2 regions of the Phreatobacter sp. GW821-FHT04C01 genome follow, and region 1 is predicted to be linked to the other one. Evidence: riboswitches for the same ligand, from Rfam matches in the RefSeq annotation. Region 1 holds a riboswitch; the other holds the start of a gene.

Region 1 (15,419 bases):
GCGTGATGCGGGATGTCGTGCTTCAGCTTTCCGGGCTCCTGGCGGTGGCAACCGCGATCACCCACGGCGTGCTCGGCGAAACCCACGTCTTCGCCCGCGCCCGGATCGAACCGCCGGCCATGAAACTGCTGATCCATCTCGTCTGGCAGGCCGGCACGGTCGCCTGGATCGGCGGCGGCGTGCTTCTCATTTGCGCGGGCTGGTTCTTCCCCGCTCCGGCGCGCCAGGCGACCATCCTGGTTCTGGCCATCGTCTTCGCCGCCGCGGCTCTCGGCAATGCCTGGGCGACGCGCGGCCGCCATTTTGGCTGGATGGCGATGGCCGTCGTGGTCCTGCTGGCGCTTGGCGGTTTGTGAAGGCAGAAACACGAACGCCGGCCGTCACAAGGACGGCCGGCGTGATGCCGGAACCGGTGGCGGCCGCTTTACTCGGCGGCCTCGGCATAAGGCGCCGGCGGGGTCCAGCGCAGCACCGGGTTGCGCGCGGCCCGGGTTTCGTCGAGCCGGCGGCGCGGCGCGTGATAGGGCGCCCCCTTGAACCGGTCGACCTCGCCCTTGGTGGCGCTCATGGCGAGATCGCGCAATGTGGCGATGAACAGGTCGAGGGACGCTTTCGATTCCGACTCGGTCGGTTCGATCAGCATGGCGCCGTGCACGACCAGCGGGAAATACATGGTCATGGGATGGTAGCCCTCGTCGATCATCGCCTTGGCGAAATCGAGCGTGGTGACGCCGGTGTCCTTCAGCCAGGTGTCGTCGAACAGCGCTTCGTGCATGCAGGGCTGGTCGCCGAACGGTAGGCTCATCAGGTCGGCAAGGCTCGCCCTGATATAATTGGCGTTGAGCACGGCATCTTCCGAGGCCTGCTTCATGCCGTCGGAGCCGTGCGACAGCATATAGGCGAGCGCGCGCACGAACATGCCCATCTGGCCGTGGAAGGCGGTCATGCGGCCGAACGGCTTCTCGCCCTTGGCAATGCCCGTGGCCTCCTCGACCATGACATAGGTCTTGTCGGCATGGACGAAGGGATAGGGCACGAAAGCCGCCAGACGCTCCGACAGCACCACCGGTCCGGCGCCCGGGCCGCCGCCGCCATGCGGGGTCGAGAAGGTCTTGTGCAGGTTGATATGCATGGCGTCGACGCCGAGATCCCCGGGGCGCGCCTTGCCGACGATGGCGTTGAAATTGGCGCCGTCACAGTAGAAATAGGCGCCGGCCTCGCGGATCGCCGCGGCGATCTCGACGATCTCCTTTTCGAAGATGCCGCAGGTGTTCGGATTGGTCAGCATGATGGCGGCCACGTCCGATGTCAGCGCCGCCTTGACGTCGGCGACATGCACCGTGCCGTCGGCCTGGGCCGGCACCGATTTCACCTGGAAACCGATCAGGGCCGCCGTGGCGGGATTTGTGCCATGGGCCGATTCCGGCACCAGCACGATCTTGCGGTGCCCCTGGCCGCTCGCCTCCAGCGCCGCCTTGATCGCCATCATGCCGCAAAGCTCGCCATGGGCCCCGGCCTTGGGGCTCATGGCCACGGCCGCCATGCCGGTCAGCTCTTTCAGGTAATGGGCGAGCGTATCGATCAGCTCGAGGGCGCCCTGCACGGTCGATTGCGGCTGCAGCGGATGGACGTCGCCAAGGCCCGGCAACCGCGCCATCTTCTCGTTCAGCCTGGGATTATGCTTCATCGTGCATGAGCCGAGCGAGAACAGCCCGGTATCGATGCCGAAATTCTTCTGGCTGAGCCGGACATAGTGGCGCAGCGTTTCCGGCTCGGACAGACCGACCAGGCCAATGTCCCCCTCGCGGGCGAGCTCGCCGAGACGCGACCTGGCCTGTTTCGGCGCCGGCAGGTCGACGCCCGTCGTCTCGGCGCGGCCGATCTCGAACAGCAGCGGCTCCTCGATCTCCAGGCCGTAATTGCCGGTGAAGGTCGGGTGGGATTGGGTGGTGGTGTCGCCGGCGGCGGTGGGGCGGCCCTGACGGTTCATCATGATCTCGCGTCCTTCAATTCGACGGCCGGATGGAATTCGCGCGGCATGGGTGCCAGCGCATCTGGTAGCCCTGCTCGCCTCGGCGGCCGTAGCACCAGTTCAGTTCGGCGAGGCGCTGGCCATAACCCTGGCGCCGGTCGCAGGCGAAGCGCGTTGCCGGGGCATCGCCGCTGCCACCGCGGCAAAGCGTGTTGGCTTCGGTCCACAGCTTGATGAGGCTGCGCGCGTCACCGCGCTGATCAGCCAAAGCCCCGCTCGCAAAACCGAGGCACAGGATGGATGCCGCGGTGGCCGCGGCGGCGTTCGTTGAAACCATCACGCCAGCGCCTCCGCCAGCGCCGCGACGAAGGCCGCGCGGTCCTCGTCGGTGTTCACTTCGGTATTGGCGACGATGATCAGGTCCTTCTCGGCCCTGTCGGTCGGCCAAAGCCGGGAGGCCGGCACACCGGCCAGCACACCCTTCTTGGCCATCGCCTCGACGACCTTGGCCGCGTCGCCGGCGACACGGACCGTGAACTCGTTGAAGAAGCTCTTGTTGAGCACTTCGACGCCCTTCACGCCATCAAGACGGTCGGCGAGATCGCAGGCATTGGCGTGATTGACGGCGGCGAGCCGCTTCAGCCCGGCCTCGCCCAAGAGCGTCATGTGAATGGTGAAGGCGAGACACATCAGGCCGGAATTGGTGCAGATGTTGGACGTCGCCTTCTCGCGGCGGATGTGCTGCTCGCGGGTCGACAGGGTCAGCACGAAGCCGCGCCGTCCCTCGGCATCGACGGTCTCGCCGCACAGGCGGCCGGGCATCTGCCTGATATATTTGGACTTGGCGGCGAACAGCCCGACATAGGGCCCACCGAAATTGAGACCGACACCGATCGACTGGCCCTCGGCCACCACGATGTCCGCGCCCATGGCGCCGGGCGAGGTAAGCGCGCCCAGCGACACCACCTCGGTGACCACGGCGATCAGCAGCGCACCGGCCGCCTGGGCCTTTTCGGCGATGGCCTTCAGGTCGTGCAGATTGCCGAAGACGTCGGGGGTCTGAATGACCACGCAGGAGGTCTCGGCGTCGATGGCGGCCGCCACCGCCTTCAGGTCGGCACCGGCATCCGCGGCATTGGCCGGCAGGGCGACGATCGTGTCGGAAGCCATGCGCGACACGGTCTCGATCACGTCGCGGTAATGCGGGTGCAGGTTGCCGGCCAGCACCGCCTTGTTGCGGCGGGTGACGCGGTGGGCCATCAAGACGGCTTCGGCGGCGCCCGTCGAGCCATCATACATCGAGGCATTGGCCACTTCCATGCCGGTGAGCAGCGCCACCTGGGTCTGGAACTCGAACAGATATTGCAGCGTGCCCTGGGCGATTTCCGGCTGGTAGGGCGTATAGCTGGTCAGGAATTCCGAGCGCTGGATCAGGTGATCGACGCTCGCCGGCACATGGTGCTTGTAGGCACCGGCGCCGACGAAGAAAGGTCCGGCGGAAGCCGGCACGTTCTTGGCGGCGAGTGCGCCCATGATCCGCTCGACCTCGATCTCGCCCTTGGTCGTCGGCAGATCGGCCAAGCCGGTCATCAGCTTGCCCTTGGGAACATTGGCGAAGAGGTCGTCGACCGAAGCGACGCCGATCTTGGCGAGCATGTCGGCACGGTCGTCTGGTGTCAGCGGCAGGTAGCGCATGAGGCTCAAGTCCAGTTCAGGCGAGGATCGGGTCGGAGGCCTCGATCACGATCTCGGCGAGCACCGAATTCGCGAGGAAGCATTCCTCATGGGAGCGATGATGCAGGTGGTCGATATCGGCACGATCAGGCAGCTTGTCGCCGGAGAAGGTCACGGCCGGACGCAAGGTGACGGCGGAGACGAACAGCTTGCCCTTGGCGTTCTTGGTCATCACGCCCTCGGCCCTGTCGTCATAACTGTCGACACGGAAGCCCTGGGCCGCGGCAAAGGACAGGAAGAACAGCATGTGGCAGGACGACAGGGCCGCGACCAGCGCCTCCTCCGGATCGACCGCATCCAGCTTGGAATAAGGCGGGCGCACGCTCGACGGTGCCGATGAGGCCGGCACCGTCACGCCACCGTCGAAACGCCAGAGATGGCCGCGCGAATAGCGGTTGTCGGTGAAGACGGCGCCATCACGGGTCCAGCTGACATCGGCGGTGTAGGAATGCGCCACGGCGCGCGCCCTCAGGAAATCGAGGCGACGAAGGCCTGGTAGGCGGCCTCGTCCATCAGCTCGTCGAGCTCGCCGGGATTGGCGATCTTCAGCTTGACGAACCAGCCTTTGCCGGCGGGATCCTCGTTGACCGTGCCGGGCGCGCCCTCGAGTTCGGCATTGACCGCAATCACCTCGCCGCCGACCGGCGCATAGATGTCGGAGGCCGCCTTGACGCTTTCGACCACGGCGGCGCCGTCACCCTTGGCGACCTTGCGGCCGAGCTCGGGCAGCTCGACGAAAACGACGTCGCCGAGCTGCTGCTGGGCATAGTCGGAAATGCCGATGGTGCCAGTGTCACCCTCGACGCTGATATATTCATGGTCCTTGGTGTAGCGGATATTGGCCATGGCGAGCTCCTCTGAAACCTTGTTGTGAGGCACGTTCCCGATCGGGGCCGGATCCGGCCCGATCTCGAAAATGCTATCCGCGGAAATAGCGATGCGGCGCGAAGGGCATGGTCACCACCTTGGCCGGCAGGTCCTTGCCGCGCACCTCCAGCAGCACCGGCGTGCCCGGCTCGGCGAAGCGGCTGTTGACATAGCCCATGGCGACCGGACCGTTGACGCTGGGGCCAAAGCCGCCCGAGGTCACCGTGCCGATGGCCGCTCCGTCGGCGGCCTTGATCGTGGCGCCTTCGCGCGCCGGCGCGCGGCCGTCGGGCAGGATGCCGACCCGCCGGCGCGACGGGCCCTCGGCAAGCTCCTTCTGGATCCGCGCGGCGCCGGGGAAACCGCCCTCGACGCGGCGGCGCTTCTGGATCGACCAGTTGAGACCGGCCTCGACCGGCGAGGTTCCGGTGTCGATGTCATGGCCGTAGAGGCAAAGGCCGGCTTCCAGCCGCAGGCTGTCGCGCGCACCGAGCCCGATCGGCTTGACCCGTGCGTCGGACAGGAGCTTGCGCCAGATCGCCGGCGCATCCTTGGCCTCGATGCACAGCTCGAAGCCGTCCTCGCCGGTATAACCGGAGCGCGAGGCATGGACGAACATGCCGTCGAGCTTGGTCTCGACGAAGGTCATGAACGGGGTCGCGGCGATGCCGGGGATCAACACGTCGAGGACATCGGCGGCCTTCGGGCCCTGCAGCGCGATCAGCGCCAGGCTCGCATCCGGCTTCAAGGTCACGCCCGCGGGCAGGCGCGGTGCGATATGGGCGAAGTCCTGGTCCTTGCAGCCGGCATTGACCACCAGATAGGCCCAGCCCTCGTGACCGGCATAGGCCGAGCGGGTGATCATCAGGTCGTCGAGAATGCCGCCATCCTCGGCGGTCAGCTGGCTGTAGCGCTGCTGGCCCGGCTTCAGGTTGAGGATATCGGCGGGCACCAGGGCCTCGATCGCCTTGGCGGTCGCCTCCCAGGTCGGGCCGACCACGAAGGCCTGGCCCATATGGCTGACGTCGAACAGGCCGGCCTCGCTGCGCGTCCAATTGTGCTCGGTCAGCACGCCGGTCGGATATTGCACCGGCATGTCGTAGCCGGCGAAGGGCACCATCTTGGCGCCTGCCTCGACATGCAGCTGATGAAGCGGGGTCTTGTGCAGCGGCCCGGAAAGGGGATCGGCCATGGTCATCCTGCATCGGCGCGTGAGCAGGCCCGGGGCAAGCCCCGAACACACTCGAAACGCGGGCTTGTCGCCCGCTCGCGCCCCTCTGTCGCAGGACCTGAGAGATTCACCGGGGCCCAAAGGGCCAGGGTCCTGACCGGGACCCTATCGGCTTACTCCGTCGGTGGGCCGCGTTTGGACGCGCGGCCGCTTTCCAGAATGCCAATCCCCCGGCGGTCCTTTTTGCCTGAGAGGTTCCGGGGCCGTTGCTCCTTCGGCGCCGGGAGATCTCGCATTTAAAGACCACCCGGACTCTCCCGCCGGGCTCATATGGCACGTCTCCCGAATGACGGCATCAAGCGGCGAAGTCAAGGCGAGCTTGTGGGCAACGGCGCCCGGAAAGGACGCGGCCGCCGACCAGGCCAGCAGGAAAACCTGCCGCGAGCCCGATGGTTCGTGCCGGATCGGCCCCGGATCAGCGCGCCTGGCGCGCCTGGCGGCCCCGTCCCCGCTGTTGCGGCTGCGCCATCGTGTCGAAACCGACAAAGATGACATAGGTCTGCAGTTCCTCCGGCTGCGGCAGCGGGAAGGTCACCTGATCCTCGATCTGGGTGAAGGCGACATTCGGCGAATTGGCCGGCACGTCGATCGGCACATTGTAGAGCCGGGTCCAGACCGACTGCGACAGGCCGCGCGTCACCGCCAGCCGGATCGGCAAGGTCAGGCGCGCATTGCCCTCGGCCTTCGGACCGGTCAGCACGCGTCCCTCGATACCGACCTTGACGATCATGGTCTGGCCCTCGATGCGGCATTCGCGGGCAAGATCCGTGATGGTCGCCTGGTAACGCAGCTCGGTCGGGCCCTCGCCGCCCTGACGCCAGACGTTGGAGCCGTCGCGCACCTCGATGCGGGGGCAGAGATTTTCCTGCAGCGTCTGCGGCCCGGCCGGCACGGGCTGGCCGAACAGCGCGTTGTGCACCGGCGAGCCGACACCTGGCGCCGGTTGGGCCGCCTGCTGGGCCTGGCTGCCGCCGAACAAATTGCCCGCACTGGTGCCGCAACCGGCGAGACCGGCGGAGAGGCCAGAGAGAAGCGCGACACGGGCCAAAGCCCGACCCGTCATACCGAATGTGCGCAGCACGCCATGATCCTTAAGAAGCCCTTGCGATCGGTGCTTATAGCAAAGGCTCTCGGGCGGAACCAAGGCCTGTGCGTGCCGCCATCGCAACCGCGGTTCATCGCCTTTGCTGATGGACTTTCGTCGCGAATTTCATGAGAAGGGCGACGGCCCGGGCGTTATGCTCGGGGCTTGTCCACCAGAGCACGCGCCCTCCATGTCGTCATCTCTTCTCGCCTCGCTCCGCCCCGAAGCCACGGGCGCGCCTGCCAGCGGCATTGTCGAACTGTCGAAATATGCCCGCACCGCCGGCGACGTGATCCAGTTGTGGGTCGGCGAGGGCGATATGCCGACACCCGCCTTCATTTGCGAAGCGGCGACGCGCTCCCTCGCCGCCGGCGAGACCACCTATACGTGGCAGCGCGGCATTCCTGAGCTGAGGCAGGCCATCGCGACCTATGCCTCCAATCTCTACGGCCGCGAGCTGCCGGCGGAGCGCTTCTTCGTTTGCGGCTCGGGCATGCAGGCGATCCAGATCGCCATGACCATGGTGGCCGGACAAGGCGACGAGGTGATCATCCCCTCGCCCACCTGGCCGAACGCGCCGGCGGCGGCCGGGCTGCGCGGCGCGGTTCCCGTGCTGGTCGAACTGACCCATGGCAATCGCGGCTGGCAAATGGACCTCGACCGGATCGCCGATGCGATCACGCCCCGGACCAAGGCCTTGTTCATCAACACGCCGTCGAACCCGACCGGCTGGACCGCCACGCGCGAGGAACTCGCCGCGATCCTGGCGCTCGCCCGCAAGCACGGCCTGTGGATCATCGCCGACGAAATCTATACTCGCTTCGTCTGGACCGGCGAGGCCAGGCGCGCGCCGTCGTTCCACGACGTGCGCGAGGATGGCGACCGGATCCTCTGGGTCAACACTTTCTCGAAGAACTGGGCGATGACCGGCTGGCGCATGGGCTGGGTCGAGGCGGATCCGGCGCTCGGCGACGTCATCGAGAACCTGATCCAATATTCGACATCGGGCTCGCCGCAGTTCATTCAGCGCGCCGGCGTCGCGGCGCTGGAGCGCGGCGAGAGCTTTGTCGAGCACCAGATCGCCAAGGCGCGCAAGGCCCGCGAGATCGTCTCGGCGGCGATCGAACAGACCGGCCGATGCCATTTCTCACGCCCCGACGGCGCCTTCTATCTGTTCTTCGGCGTCGAGGGGATGACCGATTCGATGGCCGGCGCGATGAAGCTCGTCGACCTCGCCAAGGTTGGCCTTGCCCCGGGCGCGGCCTTCGGCAGCGGCGGCGAAGGCCATTTGCGGCTGTGTTACCTGCGCTCACCGGAGCAGATCGAGATCGCCGCCGAACGTCTCGGCAAGGCGATCAAGCAGCTCTGATTGCGCGTCGGCACGGCCGCAAAAGCCTCACAACGCCAACAAATCCCACAAATTGAACGGCCAGCGGCAACAAAGCAGGCAGATTCATCCTTGCACTAGGGATTTGTCCGTAGCATCTTCTACGGAGGAGGCGTTCCGGCGGGTCCGCCCGGCCCCGCCGCCTCCGGATGGCCGTCTCGTGGCATGTCGCCCGGCCGGGACTCGGTGCATCGTCGATTTGGCGCATCGTCCTGAGGAGGACGCCCATCGAGCAGATCCTGAAAGCCTCGCTGACGGTCTCGGAAGCCCGCCTTTCCAGCGTGCTCGACATTGCCGTCGACGGCATCATCGTGATCGACGAAAGCGCGACGATCCTGGTCTTCAACAAGGCCTGCGAGACGCTGTTCGGCTGGACCGCGCCGGAAGCCATCGGCCGCGGCATTGCCATGATCATCGCGCCCGAGGAAGCGGCGGGCGGAGAAGCCACCGCGCGCGACGGAGCGATCGAGCAATATCTGGGCAGCGGCCGCGAAGTGCACGGCCGACACCGCGACGGCACGATCTTTCCGGTCGAGCTGTCGGTCGCCGAGGCCGGCACCCCGGATGGGCGCCAATTCATCGGCATCCTGCGCGACCTCAGGCCGCGCAAGGAGACCGAAGAGCGGCTCAACCAATTGCAGACCCAACTGCTGCACATGGCCCGCGTCTCGGCGATGGACGAAATGGGCGCGGCGCTCGCCCACGAATTGAACCAGCCGCTGACCGCCGTGATGCTCTACCTCCAGGCCGTCGGGCGAACCCACGCCAAGGCGGTCGACGCCCACAGCAATGGCGAGATCGCAGCGCATTTCGACGAGACCGTCCGGTCCATTCTCGACAAGGCGCTGCGCGAGGCCGAACGTGCCGGCAACATCATCCGGCGGATGCGCGACTTCGTCGAGAAGCGCGAACCGGAGCGGCACCTGGTGGATCTCAACCCGCTGGTCGAGGACGCGGTCGAATTGACCCTGCTCGGCTATCGGCCGGGAACACGGGTGGTGCGCAACCTGCGCGACCGGCTGCCGCCGGTGCTGGTCGACGCCGTGCAGATCCAGCAGATCGTGGTCAATCTGGTGCGCAATGCCCTGGAAGCCGTGCGCGGCGGCGACCATGCCCGCATCTGGATCGAGACCCAGGCCAAGGACGGCACGATCCGTTTTTCGGTGCGCGACAGCGGTCCGGGCGTGCCGGGCGACGCCCTGCCGAACCTGTTCAAGGCCTTCGCCAGTACGAAGAGAACCGGACTGGGTCTCGGCCTTGCGATTTCCCGCACGATCGCTCAAAACCATGGAGGGGACTTGACCGTCGACCCCGGAGGCAATGGGCGAGGCGCTTGCTTCTCGCTGGTTCTTCCGTCGGCGGCTCGGACGGTGCCGCCGCCAGGCGGGCCGGCCGCCGGGAACACCCCCCATGATGGGATGCGGTAAGCCATGGCGAATGCGCCCAAAGATATTTTCGTGGTCGATGACGATCCGGCGGTCCGCGACGCGCTGAGCGTCGTGCTGTCGATCGAGGGCTTCGCGGTGTCGGGCTTCGCCGACGGCGCCACATTCATCGCGGCGACGCGCGGCCAGACCCCGGCCTGCGTCATTCTCGACGTGCACATGCCCGGCCGGTCCGGCCTCGACATCCTGAAGGAACTCAACGCCCACCACTATCCGGCGCCGATCTTCATCATCTCGGGCCAGGGCGACATTCCCATGGCGGTCGACGCGATCAAGCACGGCGCCCTCGATTTCATCGAGAAGCCGTTCGATGCGGACACCGTGGTGTCGCGGGTGCGCGAAGCCATCGACACCACCGAACGCCGCGCCGCCGCCCCGTCGGCGGCGACCTTGCGGGCCAATTTCCCCGGCACCGATCTCTTGACGCCACGCGAGCGCGAGGTGCTGAGCCAGATCGCGGCAGGTGCCTCCAACAAGGAGGCGGGCCGCCATCTCGGCATCAGCCCGCGCACCATCGAGGTCCACCGGGCCCGCATCATGGAAAAGCTCGGCGCCAAGAATGCCGCCGACCTCGTACGCATCGTGCTGACCGAGGCGCGGGCAACCGCCTGACAAAGCGGATCTCGCCTCCCCCGCCAGGGCGAGGCGTGCTCCCCCGGCTGGGCCGCCGATCACGATTGCGTGTGGAATCGCCTTGGGCCGCCTGCCCGCCGTATCGTCGCGTTAGTTTGGAGCTGATCCAATCTCTCCGGCGAGGCCGCCATGCTGACGCTCGACATCAACGGTCGCTCCTTCCAGATCGATGCCGATCCGGACATGCCCCTGCTCTGGGCGATCCGTGACCATGCCGATCTGACCGGCACCAAGTTCGGCTGCGGCCAGGCGCTGTGCGGCGCCTGCACCGTGCATGTCGACGGCCAGGCGACCCGCTCCTGTTCCCTGGCCGCGGGCGACGCACAAGGCCGCAAGATCACCACCATCGAGGGCATCGAGGGCAAGGTCGCCGAGGCGGTCCAGGCCTCCTGGCGCAAGCTCGACGTCGTGCAATGCGGCTACTGTCAATCCGGCCAGATCATGAGCGCCATCGCGCTCCTGACGGAGAACAAGGCCCCCAGCGAAACCGATATCGAGCTGGCCATGGATGGCAATATCTGCCGATGCGGCACCTATGTGCGCATCAAGGCCGCCATCCAGGATGCCGCCCGGGCTTTGGCATGAGCAAGATGGGGCCCGAGACCATGACCATCGGCAACAGCACGACACACACGAAGACCCAATCGGTCCTCACCCCGGCCGCCGCGAAGCGCGCCTTCGCCGCCACCCGCCGGTCGTTTCTCGCCGGTGCCGGCGGCGCGCTGATCGTCGCCGCCCTGCTCGGCCCGGATGAGGCGGCCGCCGCCGAGGCGTGCCAGTTCAGCAATGTCCCGGCCAATCCCAATGCCTTCATCAAGATCGGCGCCGACAATACGGTGACCGTGCTGGTCAAGCACCTGGACATGGGCCAGGGCTGCGCCACCGGGCTGACCACCATCGTCGCCGACGAACTCGATGCCGACTGGAGCCAGATGCGAGCGGCCTTCGCGCCGGCCGATCACCGGCTCTACAACAATTTCGCCTTCGGTCCGGTCCAGGGCATTGGCGGCTCGACCTCGATCGCCAATTCCTGGACGCAGTTGCGCCTGGCCGGCGCGGCCGCCCGCCAGATGCTGGTCACCGCTGCCGCCGCCGACTGGAACGTCGCCGCGACCGAAATCAAGATCGAGCGCGGGGTGGTCCGCCACGGCACCCGCCAGGCGACATTCGGCGAGCTCGCGACCCGCGCCGCGACCATGGCGGTGCCGGCCAATCCGACACCGAAGGAGCCGCGGGACTGGGTGTTCATCGGCAAGGACAAATCGGTCGGCCGCATCGACACCATGGCCAAGACCTCCGGCCGCACTGTGTTCTCGCTCGACATGCGCCGTCCGGGCATGCTGACGGCGGTCGTTGCCCACGCGCCGAAATTCGGCGCCCGGCTCACGTCCTTCGACGCGACCGAAACACGCAAGGTGAAAGGCGTCGTCGACGTCGTGGAAATCCCGACCGGGGTCGCCGTGGTGGCGCGCGACACCTGGTCGGCGATCAAGGGCCGGCGGGCCTTGAAGACCACCTGGAATTTCGGCGCGGCCGAGACCCGCTCCTCCGACGAGATCATGGCCGGGTTCAAGCGGCTGGCGACGCAGACCGGCCTGACCGCCGGCCGGCGCGGCGATGCCGACAGGGCCCTCAGGGGCGCGATCCGGGTGATCGAGGCCGAATTCGAATTTCCCTATCTCGCCCATGCCGCGATGGAGCCGATGAACGGCACCATCGAACGGCGCGCCGACGGTGTCATCGAGGCCTGGGCCGGCTTCCAGATGCAGACGCTGGAACAGGCGACGATCGCGGCGATCTGCGGCGTGTCGTCGGCCCAGGTCCATCTCAACACGCTCTATGCCGGCGGCTCGTTCGGCCGGCGGGCCACGGCGGCCTGCGACTACGTCTCGGAAATGACCCATATCCTCAAGGCGACCGCTTTCCGCACGCCGATCCACCTGGTCTGGACCCGCGAGGACGACATGACCGGCGGCTTCTACCGGCCGATGGTCTATCACCGCGTCCGCGCCGGTCTGGACAGCCAGGGCCGTATCGCCGGCTGGGACCATCGCATCGTCGGCAAGTCGATCATGATCGGCACGCCGATGGAATCCATGCTGGTGGCCAATGGCGTCGACCGGACGACGGTCGAGGGCGCCAGCGACACGCGCTATTCGATCGACAGCCTGCATGTCACGGTCAGCAATGGCCGCGAGGGCGTGCCGGTGCTGTGGTGGCGCTCGGTCGGCCATACCCACACGGCGCAGGCGACCGAGGTGATGATCGACGAACTGGCGCGAGCCGCCGGCCAGGATCCCCTCGCCTATCGCCTGAGCTATCTCGACAAGGCGCCGCGCCATGCGGCCGTGCTGAAGCTTGCCGCCGACAAGGCCGGCTGGGGTCAGCCGATGGCGCCCGGCAAGGGGCGCGGCATCGCGGTCCACGAGAGCTTCAATACCCATGTCGCCATGGTCGCCGAGGTGACGGTGACGGGCACGGCGATCAAGGTCGACCGGATCGTCGCCGCCATCGATTGCGGCATCGCGGTCAATCCGGATGTCGTCCGCGCCCAGATCGAAGGCGCCGTCGGCTTTGCGCTGTCATCCGTGCTGCGCAACCGCATCACGCTGAAGGACGGCGAAGTCCAGGAGAAGAATTTCGACGGATTCGAGCCGACCCGCATGTCGGAAATGCCCAAGGTCGAGGTGCATGTCATGCCCTCGATGATGTGCCCGACCGGTGCCGGCGAACCCGGCGTGCCGGTCCTGGCGCCGGCCATCACCAATGCGGTGTCGGCGGCGACCGGCAAGCCGATGCGCTCGCTGCCGCTGGATCTGACCCAGACGGGTGGGGCCTAGGACCGCGGCGCGGTGATCATGACTGGCTGATTTTGAAGTAAACAAGTCGTGGATGGCCGGGACAAGCCCGGCCAAGACGAGAATTGTCCTTGGAGCGACGCGTACTGGATCGACCGGACGCAGGGCCGCCGCAGTCCAGCAGAGGATGAGGTCAACGCATCGTCTTGCCCGGGCTTGTCTCGGGCACCCACGACTTGTTTGGCCTAAAGTCAGCCCACGATAATCAATTGGGGCGCGCATCGTTGCATTATCCGCGACGCGCCCCTGCCAGGGCGCCTCAGGCGCCGTCCTTCGAGCCCCCCTGGTAACGTGCCACAAGCTCCTCGGCGAAAGCCGATTGGCTGACGAGGCGTGTGCCGCCGAGCCGGATTTCCGAGACCTCTCCTTGCCCGTCGCGCAAGCGTGCCACCGGCTCGCCCGGGCTGAAGAAGCCCGATGCGCGGATCACCTTGCCGGCATCGCGGCCGGAGATCTCGATCTCGCTCACCTCGGCCAAAGGCGGAGTGAGCGCCGCGGGCGACGCGAAGACCTTGCCGCCGATCGGCACGAGGTCGACCGCACCCCACAACATCCACCAGCGTCCCGCCCAATCGGCGAGTTTCTCATCGGGAGCGCCGCCCGCGTGGAACGCCTTCAGGATCTGGGCAATACCGTCGACCCAGAGCTGGGCCGGCCCGTCAATGGCATTGGTCAGCACCGATATCGCCAGGCCTTGCGCCGGGAAGACGGCGGTGCGGCTGAGCGTTCCGGGAAACGAGCCGGAATGGCCGAACCAGTCCCAGCCCTTGAGCGTGCCGGATATGGTGCCCAGCCCATAATATCGCTCCAGCGCCGATTCACTGTCCTGCCAATGGCGGCGTGTCATCTCACGCCGGCTGAGCGGCGACAGCAGGCCCGCTTCCGACATCGGCGAGAGCTGTGAGAAAAAGCGGACGAGATCGCCGGCGGTCGAGACGAAGCCGGTGGCGGAAGCGACGTCATTGGTCACGTTGTCGCCGGGAATGACCAGGCGGCGGCCAAGCGGAAGACGCGTGGAATGTCCGCGGGCGAGCGTCCCGCCGGCCATGAGGCCGATATCGGCGGAGGTCTCGGAGAGATCCGCCGACCGGACGATCTCGCGGGTGATCCAGGTGGTGTAGGGCTCGTCGGTCACCGCCTCGATGACGAGGCCGAGCAATCCATAGCCATGATTGGAATATTTGAAGCGCTCGGCGGCCCCATAGGGTGGTGCGAGGGTCAGGTCGGCCTTGAGCTCGGCCGTCGACAGGAAGGGCCTGTGATTGGTGAACTGGCCGGAATCCGCGCCGTCCCGGACCAAGCCGCCGCTGTGCGAGAGCAGCTGCTGGACCGTAACCGAAGCGATATCCGGGTGCAGCCCGGGCACAAAGCCGCCGACGGCATCGTCGAGGCGCAGAAGGCCCTGGTCCTTCAGCTTCAGGATACCGGCGGCCGTGAAGGTCTTCGAGTGGGATGCAACGCGGAAGCGATGGCGCGGCGTCAGCGCCTCGCCGGTGGAAAGATCGGCGACGCCGAAGGCCGCCTCCAGCACCACCTCACCCTGGTGCGCAACCGCGATGGCACAGCCGGGCTGGACGAAGTGCTGCAGCTGATAGTCGATCCAGCGCGGGACGTAGTCGAGCCCGGCCTTGAGCCATCCATCCATGAAACGGGCCTCTCCGATTGCCTTGTCGCACTCTGCTCAGGGCATGTTAGGTCATGGCCAGGCATCGGCGCACGCGGTTTCAGGTCGCGCGGCGCCCGACGCAGGGAAGACCTCCGGGAGGCGCACGGCAGGTTGCCGCCTCGCGCGTCGCGCCTGGAGTGTCAGCCCTTCCGGCTGACGCTTGCCTGTTCAAAGGTCGCCATGCCCGTGTGCACGGCGATGGCGTTCTTGACGATGCCGCAGGCAAGTGCCGCGCCCGAGGCTTCGCCGAGGCGCATGCCGAAATCGAACAGCGGCCGCTTGGCGATGCGCTCCAGCACGCGGCCGTGGGCCGGCTCTGCCGAACGATGCGCCGCCATGCAGTGATCGAGGCTCGACGGTTCGAGCGCATGCAGGATGGCCGCCGCCGCCGTCACCACATAGCCGTCCAGCAGCACCGGAATGCGCTGCAGCCTGGCCGCCAGAATGGCGCCGGCCAGCGCCGCGATGTCGCGGCCGCCGACCCGGCGCAGCACTTCGAGCGGATCCGCCAGGTGATCCCGGTTGCGCTGGACCGCGCGGCC
Region 2 (15,419 bases), on a different contig from region 1:
CCTGCCTCTAGGGCCGCGCCGCCGCCATGTCCTTCAGTCGTGCCCTTCGCCCGGGAGTGAAATGATGAAAGCCGTGGTCATTCATGCCGCACATGATCTCCGGGTCGAGGAGCGGCCGTCCGAGGTTGCCGGGCCGGGCCAGGTCGAGGTGGCGATCGAGGCCGGCGGCATCTGCGGCTCCGACCTGCACTACTACCATCATGGCGGCTTCGGCACGGTCCGGGTGCGCGAGCCGATGATCCTCGGCCATGAGGTCGCGGGAACCATCAAGGCGCTGGGCGAGGGTGTCTCGGGCCTGGCGATCGGCGACCGGGTGGCGGTCTCGCCGAGCCGGCCCTGCAATGCCTGCGACTATTGCCTGAGGGGCCAGCAGAACCACTGCCTGAACATGCGCTTCTACGGCAGCGCCATGCCGATGCCGCATATCCAGGGCGCCTTTCGCCAGCGGCTGGCGGCGGAAGCCTGGCAATGCCACAAGGTCGCCGACGGCGTATCGGCCAACGAGGCGGCTTTCGCCGAGCCCTTCGCGGTGACCTTGCATGCGGTCAACCGGGCGGGATCGCTGCTCGGCAAGCGCGTGCTGGTGACCGGTTCGGGGCCGATCGGCGCCCTGGCGGTCATTGCCGCGCGCGCCCATGGCGCGGTCGAGATCGTCGCGACCGATGTGATGGACGCGGTTCTCGCGACGGCGCGCCGGGTCGGCGCCGACCGGACCATCAATGTGGCGAACCAGGGCGCGGAGCTCGACGCCTATTCCGCCAACAAGGGCTATTTCGACGTGCAATTCGAGGCGTCGGGCAATGAGCGGGCGGTGCGCTCGGGGCTCGAGGTGCTGAAGCCCCGGGGGGTGCTGGTCCAGCTCGGCCTCGGCGGCGACGTCGCGATCCCGCAGAACCTGGTGGTGGCCAAGGAAATCGAGATGCGCGGCACGTTCCGGTTTCACGAGGAGTTCGGCCTGGCGGTCGACCTGATCAACCGGCGCAAGGTGGACGTGAAGCCGCTCTTGTCCGGCGTCTACGGATTGGACGAGGCGGTGACGGCTTTCGAGGCGGCGGGCGATCGCAGCCGATCGATGAAGGTCCAGCTCAGCTTCTGATGACCGCCTTCCCAGTCCTGGCTTGACAGGCCGCGCGGGAAGGCGGATGAGCAGGTCAACGCGGAAGAGATCCTCCTGTCACGCGACAGGAGGGCGCCGACGGAGCAACCGCCCCGGAAACTCTCAGGCAAAAAGACCGCGTTCGATTTTGGACTCTGAAAAGTGGAGCCTCATGCTCCCGCCGACGGTGTAAGTTGCCGCTCAGTCCGTGAGCGCCAATGATGCTCTCAGGCCAATGACAGAGGGGGCGTTCGAACCCGCGATGCGCGGGAAGGAGCGCCTATGTCGTCAGTCCAAGAGCCGCATGTCGCCGTGATCGGCGCGGGCATTACCGGCATCACCACCGCCTATAACCTGGCCAAGCGCGGCTGCCGCGTGACCGTGTTCGACCGGCATCCCTATGCCGCGATGGAGACCTCGTTCGCCAATGGCGGCCAGCTCTCGGCCTCCAATGCCGAGGTCTGGAACAGCTGGGCGACCGTGCTCAAGGGCCTGAAATGGATGTTCACGCCCGGCGCACCGTTGCTGGTGAACCCGACGCCGTCCTGGCACAAGCTGTCCTGGATGGCCGAATTCGTCGCGGCGATCCCGAAATATGAGGAAAATACCGTCACGACGGCCCGCCTTGCCGTCGAGGCCCGGGCCCATCTCACCCGCATGGCCGCGGAAGAGGGCATCGATTTCGACTGCGAGACCCGCGGCATCCTGCATTTCTATCACAGCAAAGCCGATTTCGAGGCCGCCGCACGGGTCTCGAAACTGCTGGCCAAAGGCGGCCTCGAACGGCGCGCGGTGACGCCGGAGGAAATCCGGTCGATCGAACCGGCGCTCAAGGGCACCTTCCACGGCGGCTTCTACACGCCATCCGATTTCACCGGCGACATTCACAAGTTCACCAATGGCCTGGCGCGCGCCTGCGAGCGGCTCGGCGTCACCATGCGGCTGGCGACCGAGGTGACCCATGTCGCCGCGACCGATGTCGCGGTGAGGATCAGCAGCCGCTCGGTCGAACCTTCGACGGACGAGACCAGGGCGCCGGTCAGGATCGACCGCTTCGACCAGGTGGTCGTCTGCGGCGGCGTGATGTCGCGCGATCTCGGCCGGCAGGTCGGCGACCGGGTCAATGTCTATCCGGTCAAGGGCTATTCGATCACCGTGAACCTGCCCGACAAGGCGGACCAGGACGCGGCGCCCTGGACCAGCCTGCTCGACGACAAGGCCAAGATCGTCACCAGCCGGCTGGGCGCGACCCGCTTCCGGGTCGCCGGGACCGCCGAATTCAACGGCGCCAACAAGGATATCCGGGCCGAACGCATCGATCCGCTGATCGCCTGGTGCCGCGCCCATTTCCCGGGCATCAACACCCGCCAGGTGGTGCCCTGGGCCGGGCTCAGGCCGATGATGCCGGACATGCTGCCGCGGGTCATGCGCGGGCGGAACCCGCGCGTGCTCTACAATACCGGCCATGGTCATCTCGGCTGGACCTTGTCGGCGGCGACCGCCGACGCGATCGGCGCGCTCGCCGTCTCGCGCAGCAACGCGGCCTGACGCCCCCGGGGGCAGAGGCCAGGAGGCGCGCGCAAAAGTGCCTCCTGGGTTTCGGAACGGGCCGGTGGTCGGTGGCCGAGCATCCGGCGCCGGCGCACCGATCACGGCGGCTGCGCGATGCGCCCGGCGCCCTATGTCGCGACGATGTCCTTGGCCGCGGCCTCGATGCAGTCGAGGAAGATCCGGGCGGCCGGCGGCAGCGACCGTCCGGCGCGCGTGATGATGCCGATCTGGCGGCGGACCACCGGCGCGCGTAGCGGCCGGAACACCAGGCTGGACACCGACATCAGCGGCAAGGCCAGCCGCGGCATGGCCGAGATGCCCAAGCCCCGGTCGATGAGGTGGCCGGCGGTGCCCAGGAAGCTGCATTCATAGTGGGGCGCGACGACCAGGCCGGTCTGCAGGAAGGCCGCATTGGTCATGGCGCGGACGCTGCTCGCCGGCGCCATGGCGACGAAGGGTCGCTCGGCGAAAACGCTCCAAGGCGGCTGGCGCATGCGGGCGAGCGGGTCGTCGCGGCGACAGACGAGCCCGAAGGCCTCGTCGGCCAGCGGCCGGTAGTGCAGCTTGCCGTTGGGCAAGGGCTGAACCGTCAGGCCGATCTCGGCATGGCCTTCGACCACGGCGTCGACCACGTTTTCCGACAGGCCGTCGCGGATCAGCACCTCGACATCGCCCTGCAAGCCCTTGAGCGTGGCGATGGCGCTGGGCAGCAGCACCGCCGCGATCGAGGGCAGGGCGGCGACCGTGATCCGTCCGCGCCGGCCGGCGATATAGAGCGCCAGTTCGCCGAAGGCACCCTCGAACTCGGCCAGCAGGCGCTCGGCGATCGGCCGCAGCTCCACCCCGGCCGGGGTCAGGGCGACATTGCGGGTGTCGCGATCGAACAGCCGGGTGCCGAGCGCCTCCTCGGTCAGCCGGATGGTCCGGCTCAGCGCCGGCTGGGACACGGCAAGGCGGCGCGCGGCCTCGCTGAAGCTGCCGTTCTCGGCAACCCGCAGGAAACAGTTGAGCTGCTGGGGCGTGACATTGATCCGCATTGTGGATCAATCTATCCGGAAATTGTCTTTGTTGAATAGGTGGGCCGGCCGTAGCGTTCGGGCCGGCCTCGAATGGCAGCGCTTCCGCTCCGCCAGGCGTCCGGTGATCGCTATCGTGTCAACCCGACGACTTTCATGTTGCCCCCGATGAAGACGCTCCGGATCGGCGCCGGCGCCGGCTATTCCGGCGACCGGATCGAACCCGCAGTCGAACTGGCCGAAAAGGGCGATCTCGACTTTCTGGTCTTCGAGTGCCTGGCCGAGCGGACCATCGCGCTCGCCCAGCAGGCGCGCAGCCTCGATCCCGAGGCCGGCTACGACCCGCTGCTCGCCGACCGGTTGCGCGCCGTGCTGCCGGCATGCGCCGCCCGCGGCACGACGATCATCACCAATATGGGCGCAGCCAATCCGGCGGCCGCGGCGCGCAAAGCCGTGGCTGTCGCCCGGCAGCTGGGCCTGGCCGGCCTGAAGATCGCGGCGGTCAGCGGCGACGACGTGACGGACATGGTAAGGCATGCTGACCTCGCCTTCATCGATCGGGCCGGCCGAACCGCGGACCTCGGAAACACGCTGATCTCGGCCAATGCCTATCTCGGCGCCGGCCCCATCGTGCAGGCGCTTGCCGGCGGCGCCGACATCGTCATCGCCGGGCGCATCAGCGACCCCGCCATGTTCCTGGCGCCGCTGATCCATCGTTTCGGCTGGGCGGACGGCGACTGGGTCCGCCTCGGCAAGGGCACGCTCGTCGGCCATCTCCTGGAATGTGCCGGCCAGGTCACCGGTGGCTATTTCGCCGATCCCGGCCGCAAGGACGTCGCCGGCCTCGCGCGCCTCGGCTTTCCGCTGGCCGAGGTGACCGAGGACGGCGATGCCGTGATCACCAAGGTCGCGGGTTCGGGTGGCCAGGTGACGCTCGGCACCTGCAAGGAGCAATTGCTCTACGAGGTCCACGACCCCGCCCGCTATCTCCAGCCCGACGTGGTCGCCGACTTCACCGGTGTCCGGCTCGAGGCGGTGGGTGCCGACCGCGTCGCGGTGCGGGGCGGTAGCGGTACGGCGCGGACCGGACAGCTCAAGGTCTCGGTCGGCTATCGCGACGGCTTCATCGGCGAGGGCCAGATTTCCTATGCCGGCGCCGGTGCCTTCGAGCGGGCAGCGCTCGCCCGCGCGATCGTCGAGCAGCGGTTCGAACTGACCGGGCTTGCCGCTGAGGAATGGCGCCTCGATCTCATGGGCGTCGACGCGGTGCATCGGGGCGCGGCGAGCGGCCGCCGCAACGACAGCGAAGTCAGGCTGCGCGTCGCCGGGCGGGTGGCGTCGCAGGCTGACGCGACACGCATCGGCAACGAGGTGGAGACGCTCTACACCAATGGTCCGGCCGGCGGCGGCGGGGTCAGCAAATCGGTGCGCGAGGTCGTCGCCATCGCATCCGTCCTGATCCCGGAGGACATTGTGCGGCCCCAGATCGAATGGCACGTGGCATGAGGATATTGCGCGATCTCGCCCATGCCCGCAGCGGCGACAAGGGCAATATCTCGAACATCGCGGTCTTCGCCCATGACGAGGCGGACTATCCGTTCCTGGCGCTCCACGTCACGGCGGCGCGGGTCAAGGCCCATTTTTCCGACATCGTCCACGGTCCGGTCGAGCGCTACGAACTGCCGGGCCTTCAGGCGCTGAACTTCGTGCTTCACGGCGCCCTTGGCGGCGGCGTCACGCGATCCCTGTCGCTCGACGCCCATGGCAAGTCGCTCTCCTCGTCGCTGCTCGACATGGAGCTTCCGGACGACATGGAGCTTCCGGACGAGGCACCAGGCGCGCTCCAGCGCGCGCCGTGAACCGGCTGGAGCCAGGACCGATCTCACTTTTTCGACGAGGCAGCAGAACGATGAAACGACGACAGTTCCTGGCCGGCGCGGCCGCGCTTCTCGCGGCGCCGGGTGTTGCCCGCGCACAGGGCGCCTCGGTGCTGAAATTCGCGCCGCAGGCCGATCTCGCCATTCTCGATCCGATCACCAGCGTCGGTTATGTCACGCGCAACCACGCGCTCATGGTTTTCGATACGCTTTACGGGGCGGACGCGAACAACCGCGCCCATCCGCAGATGGTGGCGGGGCACCTGGTCGAACGCGACGGGCTGCAATGGACGCTGACGCTCAGGCAGGGCCTGCGCTTCCACGACGGGTCGCCGGTGCTGGCCCGCGATGCCGTGGCCAGCCTGCAGCGCTGGGCCAAGCGCGACAATGTCGGCCAGGTGCTGTTCGCCGCGACCGACGAACTGGCCGCGGTGTCGGACCAGGTGTTGCGGTTCCGGTTGAAGCGGCCCTTTCCGTTCCTGCCCGACGCGCTCGGCAAATATGGCACCAATACCGCCGTCATCATGCCGGAGCGCCTGGCTGCGACCGATCCCTCGGTCCAGGTCACCGAAATGGTCGGCAGCGGACCCTATCGTTTCGTCGCCAATGAGCGGGTGCCGGGCGACCGGGCGGTCTATGAGCGCTTCACCGGCTATGTGCCCCGGCCCGATGGGGTGACCAGCGGCCTGTCCGGGCCGAAACACGCCCATTTCGACCGGGTCGAATGGCTGACCTTGCCTGATGTCGCGACCGCCGCCGCGGCGCTGCAGACCGGCCAGATCGACTGGTGGGAACAGCCGAGCCCCGACTATTGGGGCCTGCTCGCCCGCCACCGTGCCATCAAGGTGGAGGTCATCGACCCCTTCGGCTCGGCCGGCGTGATCCGCTTCAACTTCCTGCAATCGCCGACCAACAATCCGCTGCTGCGCCGCGCGGCGCTCGCCGGGATCAGCCAGGCCGAGGTGATGACCGCGGTCGTCGGCGAGGACCGGACCAACTGGAAGGATCATGTCGGCTATTTCCTGCCGGGCACGCCAATGGCGAGCCAGGCCGGATTGGAGGCGCTGAAGGAGCCGCCCGACCGCGACGCCGCGCGGCGCATGCTCAAGGCCTCCGGTTACGATGGCGAGCCGCTGGTCTTCATCGTTCCGGCCGACGTCGCCTCGATCAAGGCCCAGGGCGAGGTGGTGACCGACGCCCTTAAGCAGATCGGCATGAATATCGACATGCAGGTGATGGACTGGGGCACGCTGCTGGCACGGGCCAACAACCGGCAGGCACCCGACAAGGGCGGCTGGCATATTGTCGGCACCTTCACCGCCGGCGTCGGGCTGCTCAATCCCTCCGCCAACAATTTCCTGCGCGGCAGCGGCCAGTCGGCCATTTTCGGCTGGTCGGACATTCCGCGCCTGGAGGAATTGCGCACCGCCTGGTTCCAGGCGCCCGACGAGGCGGCGCAAGCCGCCATCTGCCGCGAGATCCAGACGGTCGCCTTTGAGACCGTGCCCTATGCGCCGACCGGGCTCTACACCCAGCAGACCGCCTATCGGCGCAGCCTGACCGACGTTCAGAAGGGCATGCCGCTGTTCTACGGAGTGCGCCGCGCATGAGCGACATCATCGCGCTGCCGCGGCAGCATGTTCCCGCCGGCGAGGACTTCCTCCTGCTCTCGCCGACCCAGCAGGCCTATGCCTATCGCAATGTCGACCGCATGTTCGCCACCCGCGCCATCCGGCGCGGCGAGCAGGTCATGGAATTGCGGCGCGGCCGGGAGATCGCGCCGCGCTACCGCTCCGAGGGACAGGAGCGCGGCCTCGACGACTATATCGACCGCGCCCATGTCGCCGGGCTGCTGGTCATCAAGGGCGACGAGATCGTGCTCGAACGCTACGCCCTCGGCCTGGAGGAGGCCGGCCGCTGGTCGTCCATGTCGATGGTCAAGTCGCTGACCTCGACCCTGGTCGGCGCGGCGCTGAAAGACGGGGCGATCGGCAGTCTCGACGACGCGGTCTCGCGTTACCTGCCGGGCTTGCGCGGCTGCGCCTATGACGCGGTCACCATTCGCCAGTTGATCACCATGTCGTCGGGCGTCGCGTGGAGCGAGGTCTATACCGATCGCAATTCCGACGTGAACCGCTACAGCAAGTCGCTCGGCGACAAGGTGCCGGGCGGCGTGCTGGCGCTGATGCGCGGCCTGAAGGCGGGGCATCCGCCGGGCAGCACGTTCAACTACAATACCGGCGACACCTATTTGCTCGGCAGCCTGGTCTCGGCGGCCACCGGCATGACGCTCGCCGATTACATGTCGCGAACCGTCTGGGCTCGCCTCGGCATGGAATATGAGGCCTTCTACACGCTGGAATCGGAGGGCGGCCAGGAGATCGGCGGCAGCCGCGCCGGCATGGCGCTGCGCGATTTCGGGCGCTTCGGCCTGTTCCTGCTGCAGGACGGCGTGGTCGGCGGCGCGCGGGTGCTTCCCGCCGATTGGGTCGCGGAGGCCGGCCGCGCCAGCTTCGCGCTGGACCCGGCGCTGAACTCCTACGGCGCCGTCGGTTATGGCTATAGCTGGTGGATCGACCCGGACGGATCCATGGTGGCCGTCGGCTTCGCCGGCCAGTCCCTCTATATCAACCGGCAGCGCAAGGTGATCATCGTCACCTTGTCCTGCCATCCGCAGCCGCCCTTTTCGGCGGCCTATACGGTCGACCTTCAGGCGGAGCGGCAAAGCTTCAAGGACGGCGTGCTGGCCGAGCTCGTCTGAACGCGGGCCGAGTGCGCGGATGGGACGGCGACGCACCACGCCGTGGCCCGGAGACGGCTGGGCCGGCACATCGTCCTGCCCGGGTCTGTCCGGGCACCCACGGCGTATTTGCACCAAGACCGGCCGGTCGCCACGGTCCGACGACGCCCCTGTATTGCCGAGCACCGCGTCGCGGCCTCTGAGGGCAGGCGAACGCCTCGGCGCGGCCGCTTCATGCGGCAAGCCGCCGGCGGCCCCGGAAGTTCGCTCATTGCATAGGGGATTGCCCCGAAATGAGTGTCGCAATTTTAGGTACAGGCTCTAGGCTACCCCCCAACAAGAAGCTCGTCCGGACCGAAGCAAACAATGCTCGTGGCCGAACGCTCCGGACCGGACCACCGGCCCTGGAGGAATGACACCAGGGACCACGGGGAGGAACGACAGTGCTGAGGAAAGTGATTATCGCGACGGCGCTAGCCGCCGTCATGGGGGCGGCCGGCGTCCTGGCCGGCGCCGCCGAGGCGCAGACGCCGCGCCGGGGCGGCACGATCCGCTTCACCGCGCCTTATGGCTCCAGCTTCGCCAGCCTCGACATCCACACCACCAACCGCTCGCAGGATGAGATCTGGGCGCGCGCGATCCACCGCACGCTCTATAGCTGGGACGCGAGCAACAACAAGCCGGTGCTCGAGCTCGCCAGGGAGGTCACGGTCTCCGGCGACGGCCTGGTGCATACGTTCAAGCTGCGCGACGACGCCTATTTCCACAATGGCCGGCGGATGACGGCGGACGACATCATCTGGACCTATACCCGCCTGATGGATGGGTCGAAGGCCTATCCGGGCGCGCGCTTCGCCCGCCTGATCAAGGGTGCGATCGATGTCGAGAAGGGCCAGGCGCGGGAGATTTCCGGCCTGCGCAAGATCGACGACTTCACGCTCGAGATGACGCTGACCGAAAAGATCGAGCCCGGGTTCAATTTCTACCAGGCGACGACGTCGATCTATCCGGTCGGCGAGGGCAGCAGCGAGGCCTTCGCCGCGCGCCCGATCGGTCTCGGCCCCTATAAGTTCGTCGAATATGTGCCGGGATCGCGCATCGTCGGCGAGCGCTGGGACCGGTTCTACAAAGCCGGCAGGCCTTATGCCGACCGGGTGGTGATTTCGATCATGGGCGAAGCGGCGGCCCGCGACGTCGCCTTCCGCAGCCGCGAGATCGACGCCTCCATCCTCGGCGCGGCGCAATATGTCGCCTACCGGGCCGATCCCCAGCTGTCGAAGGGGCTGCTCGAAGTGCCCGAGGTGTTTACCCGGGTGATCGGCATGAACCCGACGTTCAAGCCCTTTGCCGATGCGCGCGTGCGCCGGGCGGTCGGCTATGCCATCGACGCCGAACTGGTCATCAAGCGCCTGCTCAGGGACAAGGCCTTCCGGGCCACCAGCTGGCTGCCGATCTCGTCGCCGGCCTATGACCCCAATCTGACGCCTTATGCCTTCGACACGGCCAGGGCCAAGCAGCTGCTCGCCGAGGCAGGCTATCCGAACGGCATCGATTTCGAGATCACGGCGACCGCCAACGAGAGCTGGGGCATCCCGGTCGTCGAGGCGATCATCCCGATGCTCCAGCGGGCCGGCATCCGGGTCACCATCAAGCCGGTGGAATCGACCGTGCTCGCCGAGGCCGTCCGCAGCGGACAGTTCCAGGCCTTCATGTATTCGATGGTCTCGGGGCCGGATCCGGCAACGGCGCTGCGCTGCTTCCACTCGGCGACGCCGCAGTCGGCCTGCAACTACACCCAGTACAAGAACCCCGCCTTCGACGCGCTGCTCGAAGAGGCCGGCCGGACCGACGATCCGGCCAAGCGGAACGACCTCCTGCGCAGGGCCAATGCCATCCTCTACGAGGAAGCGCCGATGTGGTGGTTCAACTACAACAAGGCGGTGATGGCCTACCAGCCCTGGGTCAGGGGCCTGCAGCCGAACGCCACCGAGCTCGCGGTCCAGAACTTCGAGGACATCTGGATCGACGAAAGCTCGCCGGCCCGCTAGGCCGCGACCGGGCCAGCCTTGCGTGACCTGTGGTTCTGGCGCTCCGGACATGGTTCCGGGGCGCCCGGGTGGAGCCTCCCATGCTGAATTTCATCCTCCGGCGCCTGGTCCAGGCGGTGCCGATCATCCTGGCCGTGGCGGCCCTGATCTTCCTGTTGTTCAGCGTGATCCCCGGCACCTTCGCGTCGAGCCTGGGTGACGACGGCCGCAACGTCGTCGACGCCGAGGTCATGGCGCGCATGAACAAGGAGCTCGGGCTCAACGATCCCGTCTATGTCCGCTTCGGCCACTATGTGGCCAAGCTCGCCCAGCTCGATCTCGGCACCTCGTTCCGCACCCGGCAATCGGTGACCTCGATGCTGGCGGCCAGGCTCTGGCCGACCGCGCAGCTGACCTTCGCCGCCATGGTCTTCGCCATCGTCTTCGGCGTCAGCCTGGGCTTCATCGCCGCCTTGCGGCCGGGCAGCTGGATCGACAGCGTCTCGATGATCGGTGCCGTTTCAGGTCTGTCGCTGCCCAAGTTCTGGCTCGGCCTGCTGCTGATGTATCTGTTCGCCCTGCAATTGGGATGGTTTCCGAGTTTCGGCTACGGCAATGGCGGGCTGTCCCACCTGATCCTGCCGGCGGTGACGCTCGGCGTCGCGCCGCTGGCCTTGCTCGCCCGCACCACGCGGGCCGCGGTGCTCGAGATCATGAATGCCGATTTCGTCCGTACCGCCCGCTCCAAGGGCATGAGCGAGCGGCGCGTGGTGCAATGGCACCTGGCGCGTAATGCGCTGGTCATCGTGCTCACCACGATCGGGCTGCAGTTCGGCTCGGTGATCGGCCAGGCCGTGGTCGTCGAGAAGCTGTTCGCCTGGCCGGGGCTGGGATCGCTGCTGGTCGACAGCGTGACCTTGCGCGACATCCCGGTCGTGCAAGGCACGATCCTGTTCATCGTCCTCTTGTTCCTGCTGATCAACACGCTCGTGGACGTTCTCTGCGCCATGATCGATCCGCGCATCAAATATACCTGAGGGCGGCACCATGAAGCTGAACGCCAATCTCATCATCGGCGGCATCGCCCTGATCATCGTGGTGGTCGCCGGGCTTTTCGCGCCCTGGCTCGCCCATACCGATCCGGTGCTCGACGCCAACCTGATGAATGCCGAGCTGCCGCCGGGCAGGGAGTTCTGGTTCGGCACCGACGCGCAGGGCCGCGACATCTACAGCCGGGTTCTCTACGGCGCCCAGATCTCGCTCACCGTCGGCATCGTCTCGCAGCTGATCAATACGGTGATCGGCGTGGCGCTCGGTGTTTCTGCCGGCTATTGGGGCGGCTGGTGGGACGATTTCGTCAGCGGCCTGACCAATATGATGTTGTCGATCCCCTCGCTGATCTTCGCGCTCGCCATCATGGCGATCCTCAATCCAGGGCTGACCAGCCTGCTGATCGCGCTCGGCCTGACCAACTGGTCGTTCACCTGCCGGCTCGCCCGCGCCTCGACCCTGTCGCTGAAGAGCCAGGGTTATGTCCAGGCGGCGAAGACGCTGGGCTATAGCGATGCGCGCATCATGCTGACCCAGCTCCTGCCCAATATGCTCGGCCCGATCATCGTGATCGGCACGCTCGGCATCGGCGGCGCGGTGCTGGCCGAAGCGACGCTGTCCTTTCTCGGCCTCGGCATCCGGCCGCCATTCCCGAGCTGGGGCAGCATGCTGTCGGATGCGCGCGACCAGATCACCACGGCGCCGTGGATCTCGATCTTCCCGGGGCTCGCCATCTTCGTCACGGTGCTCGGCCTGAACCTGCTCGGCGACGGCCTGCGCGATATTCTCGACCCTCAGTCGCGGAGCCGGCGGTCATGACCGACCATGCGCTGCTCGAGGTCGAGAACCTCAGGATCGATCTGAGCGTCGGTCACCGCAGGTTCCCGGCCGTCCAGGACGTCTCGTTCAGCATCGGACGCGGCGAGACTTTCGGCCTGGTCGGCGAGTCCGGCTGCGGCAAGAGCATTACCAGCCTGGCGCTGATGGGATTGCTGAAGGCGCCGCTGAGCATTGGCGGCGGCAGCATCCGTTTCAACGGCCGCGAGATCCGGGACCTGTCCGCGGCCGAGGCGCGCAAGCTGCGCGGCGATCGCATCGCCATGATCTTCCAGGAGCCGATGACGGCGCTCAATCCGCTGCTGCCGGTGGGGCGGCAGATCGCCGAGATGTTCGTGCTGCATCGCGGCGCGAGCTGGCGCGAGGCCGAACGCCAGGCGGTCGAGGCGCTGGCGAGCGTGCGCGTGCCGGCACCCGAGCGGCGGGTGAAAGACTATCCGCACCAGCTCTCCGGCGGCATGCGCCAGCGCGTAATGATCGCCATCGCACTCGCCTGCGGGCCGGACCTGCTGCTCGCCGACGAGCCGACGACGGCGCTCGACGTCACCGTCCAGGCCGAGATCCTCGACCTGATCCGCGACCTGTCGGCGGCCAAGGGCACCGCCGTGCTGATGATCAGCCACGATCTCGGGCTGATCGCCAATATGTGCAGCCGGGTCGGCGTGATGTATGCGGGCCGCCTCGTCGAGCAACGCTCCGCCGACGAGATCTTTCAGACCCCGAGCCATCCCTATACCGGCGGTCTCGTCGCCTCGCTGCCGCTGCTCGGCGCGCGCTCCAGGCACGGCCAGCAAAGGCTCAACGAAATCACCGGCGTGGTGCCGCCGGTGACGGCCTTCCCCGCGGGTTGCCGGTTCAATCCGCGTTGCCATGCCCGGACCGAACTCTGCGAACGCCAGGATCCGGAGGTGACGCCGCTCGCCAATGGCGGTCTCGTACGGTGCCATCACCATGTCTGAGCCATCAGCCGAAACGATCCTGAAGGTCGAGAACCTCGCGGTTCATTTCCCGCTCGGCGGTGGGCTGTTCGGCGGCAAGCGGCGCGTGGTGCATGCCGTCAACGGCGTCGACCTCGAACTGAAGCACGGCGAATGCCTGGGCCTGGTCGGTGAATCCGGCTGCGGCAAGTCGACGCTCGCGCTCGCCATGCTCGGCCTGCAGGCTCCGACCCAAGGGCGCATCGTCGTCGGCGGGCACGAGCTCGGCACCGTCGGGATGGACCGCAAGGCGCGGGCACGGGTCGCCCAGATGGTGTTCCAGGATCCCTATTCCTCGCTCAACCCGCGCCAGACCGTGCGCAAGACCCTGGAAGGGCCGCTGCGCCTCCACGGCGTGACGGCGAAGAGCGAAATCGATGCCCGCATCAACGGCATGCTGGCCCAGGTCGGCCTGCGTCCGGAGGCCGCCGAACGTTATCCGCACGAGTTTTCCGGCGGCCAGCGCCAGCGCATCGGCATTGCGCGCGCCCTGATCCTCGAGCCGAAGATCGTCATCCTCGACGAGCCGGTGTCGGCGCTCGACGTCTCGATCCGGGCGCAGATCATCAACCTGCTGCTCGAACTGAAGGACCGGCTCGGGCTCTCCTACATCATGATCAGCCACGATCTCGGCGTGGTCGAGCACATGAGCGACCGGGTGGCGGTGATGTATCTCGGCCGGATCGTCGAGACCGGCACCTGGGAAGAGATCTTCACCAAGCCGGGCCATCCCTATACGCGCGCCCTGATCGCCGCGATCCCGGATCCGTTCAAGCGCAGCCGGGGCACCAAGATCACCGGCGAGCTGCCCAACCCGCTCGAACCGCCGACCGGCTGTGGGTTCCATCCGCGCTGCCCGCAGGCCCGCGATCTCTGCCGCGCCCCGCCGATACCGGGGCTGGAGGAGGTTTCGCCCGCTCACCTGGTGCGATGCAGGCGCTATCACGAGATCGCCCGGGACGAGCAGGTCGTCGCAGCGGGCTGACATCGGGCGGCGACCGGCACGGCCGGCGAACCAGGTTCTTTGGGGATGATGATGACACTCGACGACATGCCGCGCCTGCCGCTCGGCTTCCTGCCGACCCCGGTCCAGACCCTGGCGCGGATCGGCGCGAAACTGGGGGTCGATCTCCAGGTGAAGCGCGACGACTTCACCGGTCTCGGCGGCGGCGGCAACAAGGTTCGCAAGCTCGAATTCCTGATGGCCGACGCGGCGGCGCGCGGCGCCAAGGTGCTGATCACCGCCGGCGGCCTGCAATCCAACCACGCGCGGATCACCGCCGCGGCGGCGCGGACCTGCGGCATGAAGCCGGTGCTGGTGCTGCGCGGCGACCGGCCGGATGAGGTTCAGGGCAACTTGCTGCTGGATCATCTGTTCGGCGCCGAGATCGATTATCGCGATGCCGATACCTTTCCCGCCGAAGTCGGTCCGCGCATGCAGCATCATGCCGAGGCGGCCGAGGCGCGCGGCGAAAAAGCCTATGTCGTGCCGATCGGCGGATCGAACGCGCTGGGGGCCGTCGGCTACGTCGCCTGCGTCAAGGAAATGGCGGCGCAATATGAGGCGGCCGGCAAGCCGGCGCCCGACTGCCTGGTGGTGCCGCTCGGCTCGGGCGGCACGCTGGCCGGCTGTCATGTGGGATGCGCGCTGTTCTGGCCACGGACCAGGGTGGTCGGCATTGCCGTGACCGTCAGCGTCATCCCGTTCGGCGAGCGCATCGCCGTGCTCGCCAATGCCACCGCCGCGCTTCTCGGCCTGGCGCGGCGCTGGACGCCCGAGGAGATCTGGATCGAGCACGGCCATGTCGGGCCGGGTTATGCGATGCTGAGCGACGACGGCCATGCCGCGATCGTCATGGCGGCGCGCGAGGAGGGCATGATCCTCGACCCGGTCTATACCGCCAAGGCATTTGCCGGCCTGATGGGCTGCGTCGGCACGGGCGCCATTGCCGGCGGCAGTTCGGTGCTCTTCCTGCACAGCGGCGGTTCGCCGGCCCTGTTTCATTTCGCCCGGCAACTTGCCTGAGGCACGCGCGGCAAGCGAGATCGCCGGAAATACCGGGCTGACGGCCGGGCGGCGTGCCGCATCAAACCGATGGATGCGGGCTCGCGAGGCCCGCGGGGCGGCCGATCGAGCATGGCTGGGCCCAGCGTCCGGCGGTGTCCATCGGCCTTGGCATAGTTCATAACCTCAGCGAATGAAGTGCTCGCCCGTTTGAATTTGCAATGGCGGGTCACGCGGATGACT

The links. Region 1 has a riboswitch for glycine ahead of gcvT (glycine cleavage system aminomethyltransferase GcvT). Riboswitches for the same ligand answer to the same signal wherever they lie in the genome.
Region 2: another riboswitch for glycine. It lies ahead of AC07WJ_RS06740 (D-amino acid dehydrogenase); the one in region 1 lies ahead of gcvT (glycine cleavage system aminomethyltransferase GcvT).

Annotation. Positions count from the first base shown of each region.
Region 1 covers NZ_JBWKTP010000010.1:108,596-124,014, reverse strand. The annotation lists gene AC07WJ_RS29705 (hypothetical protein) at 6-356, shown strand; gene gcvPB (aminomethyl-transferring glycine dehydrogenase subunit GcvPB) at 425-1,993, opposite strand; gene AC07WJ_RS29695 (hypothetical protein) at 2,007-2,312, opposite strand; gene gcvPA (aminomethyl-transferring glycine dehydrogenase subunit GcvPA) at 2,309-3,667, opposite strand; gene AC07WJ_RS29685 (OsmC family protein) at 3,684-4,163, opposite strand; gene gcvH (glycine cleavage system protein GcvH) at 4,175-4,552, opposite strand; gene gcvT (glycine cleavage system aminomethyltransferase GcvT) at 4,626-5,771, opposite strand; glycine riboswitch at 5,841-5,968, opposite strand; glycine riboswitch at 5,969-6,074, opposite strand; gene AC07WJ_RS29670 (hypothetical protein) at 6,220-6,885, opposite strand; gene AC07WJ_RS29665 (pyridoxal phosphate-dependent aminotransferase) at 7,079-8,257, shown strand; gene AC07WJ_RS29660 (sensor histidine kinase) at 8,425-9,702, shown strand; gene AC07WJ_RS29655 (response regulator transcription factor) at 9,706-10,332, shown strand; gene AC07WJ_RS29650 ((2Fe-2S)-binding protein) at 10,483-10,938, shown strand; gene AC07WJ_RS29645 (xanthine dehydrogenase family protein molybdopterin-binding subunit) at 10,944-13,193, shown strand; gene AC07WJ_RS29640 (serine hydrolase domain-containing protein) at 13,471-14,856, opposite strand; gene cobT (nicotinate-nucleotide--dimethylbenzimidazole phosphoribosyltransferase) at 15,018-15,419, opposite strand, start outside.
Region 2 covers NZ_JBWKTP010000001.1:1,459,149-1,474,567, forward strand. The annotation lists gene AC07WJ_RS06730 (SDR family oxidoreductase) at 1-11, shown strand, start outside; gene AC07WJ_RS06735 (L-idonate 5-dehydrogenase) at 65-1,096, shown strand; glycine riboswitch at 1,148-1,245, shown strand; gene AC07WJ_RS06740 (D-amino acid dehydrogenase) at 1,379-2,644, shown strand; gene AC07WJ_RS06745 (LysR family transcriptional regulator) at 2,776-3,684, opposite strand; gene AC07WJ_RS06750 (acyclic terpene utilization AtuA family protein) at 3,832-5,169, shown strand; gene AC07WJ_RS06755 (AtuA-related protein) at 5,166-5,522, shown strand; gene AC07WJ_RS06760 (ABC transporter substrate-binding protein) at 5,573-7,150, shown strand; gene AC07WJ_RS06765 (serine hydrolase domain-containing protein) at 7,147-8,301, shown strand; gene AC07WJ_RS06770 (ABC transporter substrate-binding protein) at 8,727-10,328, shown strand; gene AC07WJ_RS06775 (ABC transporter permease) at 10,409-11,344, shown strand; gene AC07WJ_RS06780 (ABC transporter permease) at 11,355-12,176, shown strand; gene AC07WJ_RS06785 (ABC transporter ATP-binding protein) at 12,173-13,153, shown strand; gene AC07WJ_RS06790 (ABC transporter ATP-binding protein) at 13,146-14,156, shown strand; gene AC07WJ_RS06795 (D-cysteine desulfhydrase family protein) at 14,208-15,197, shown strand.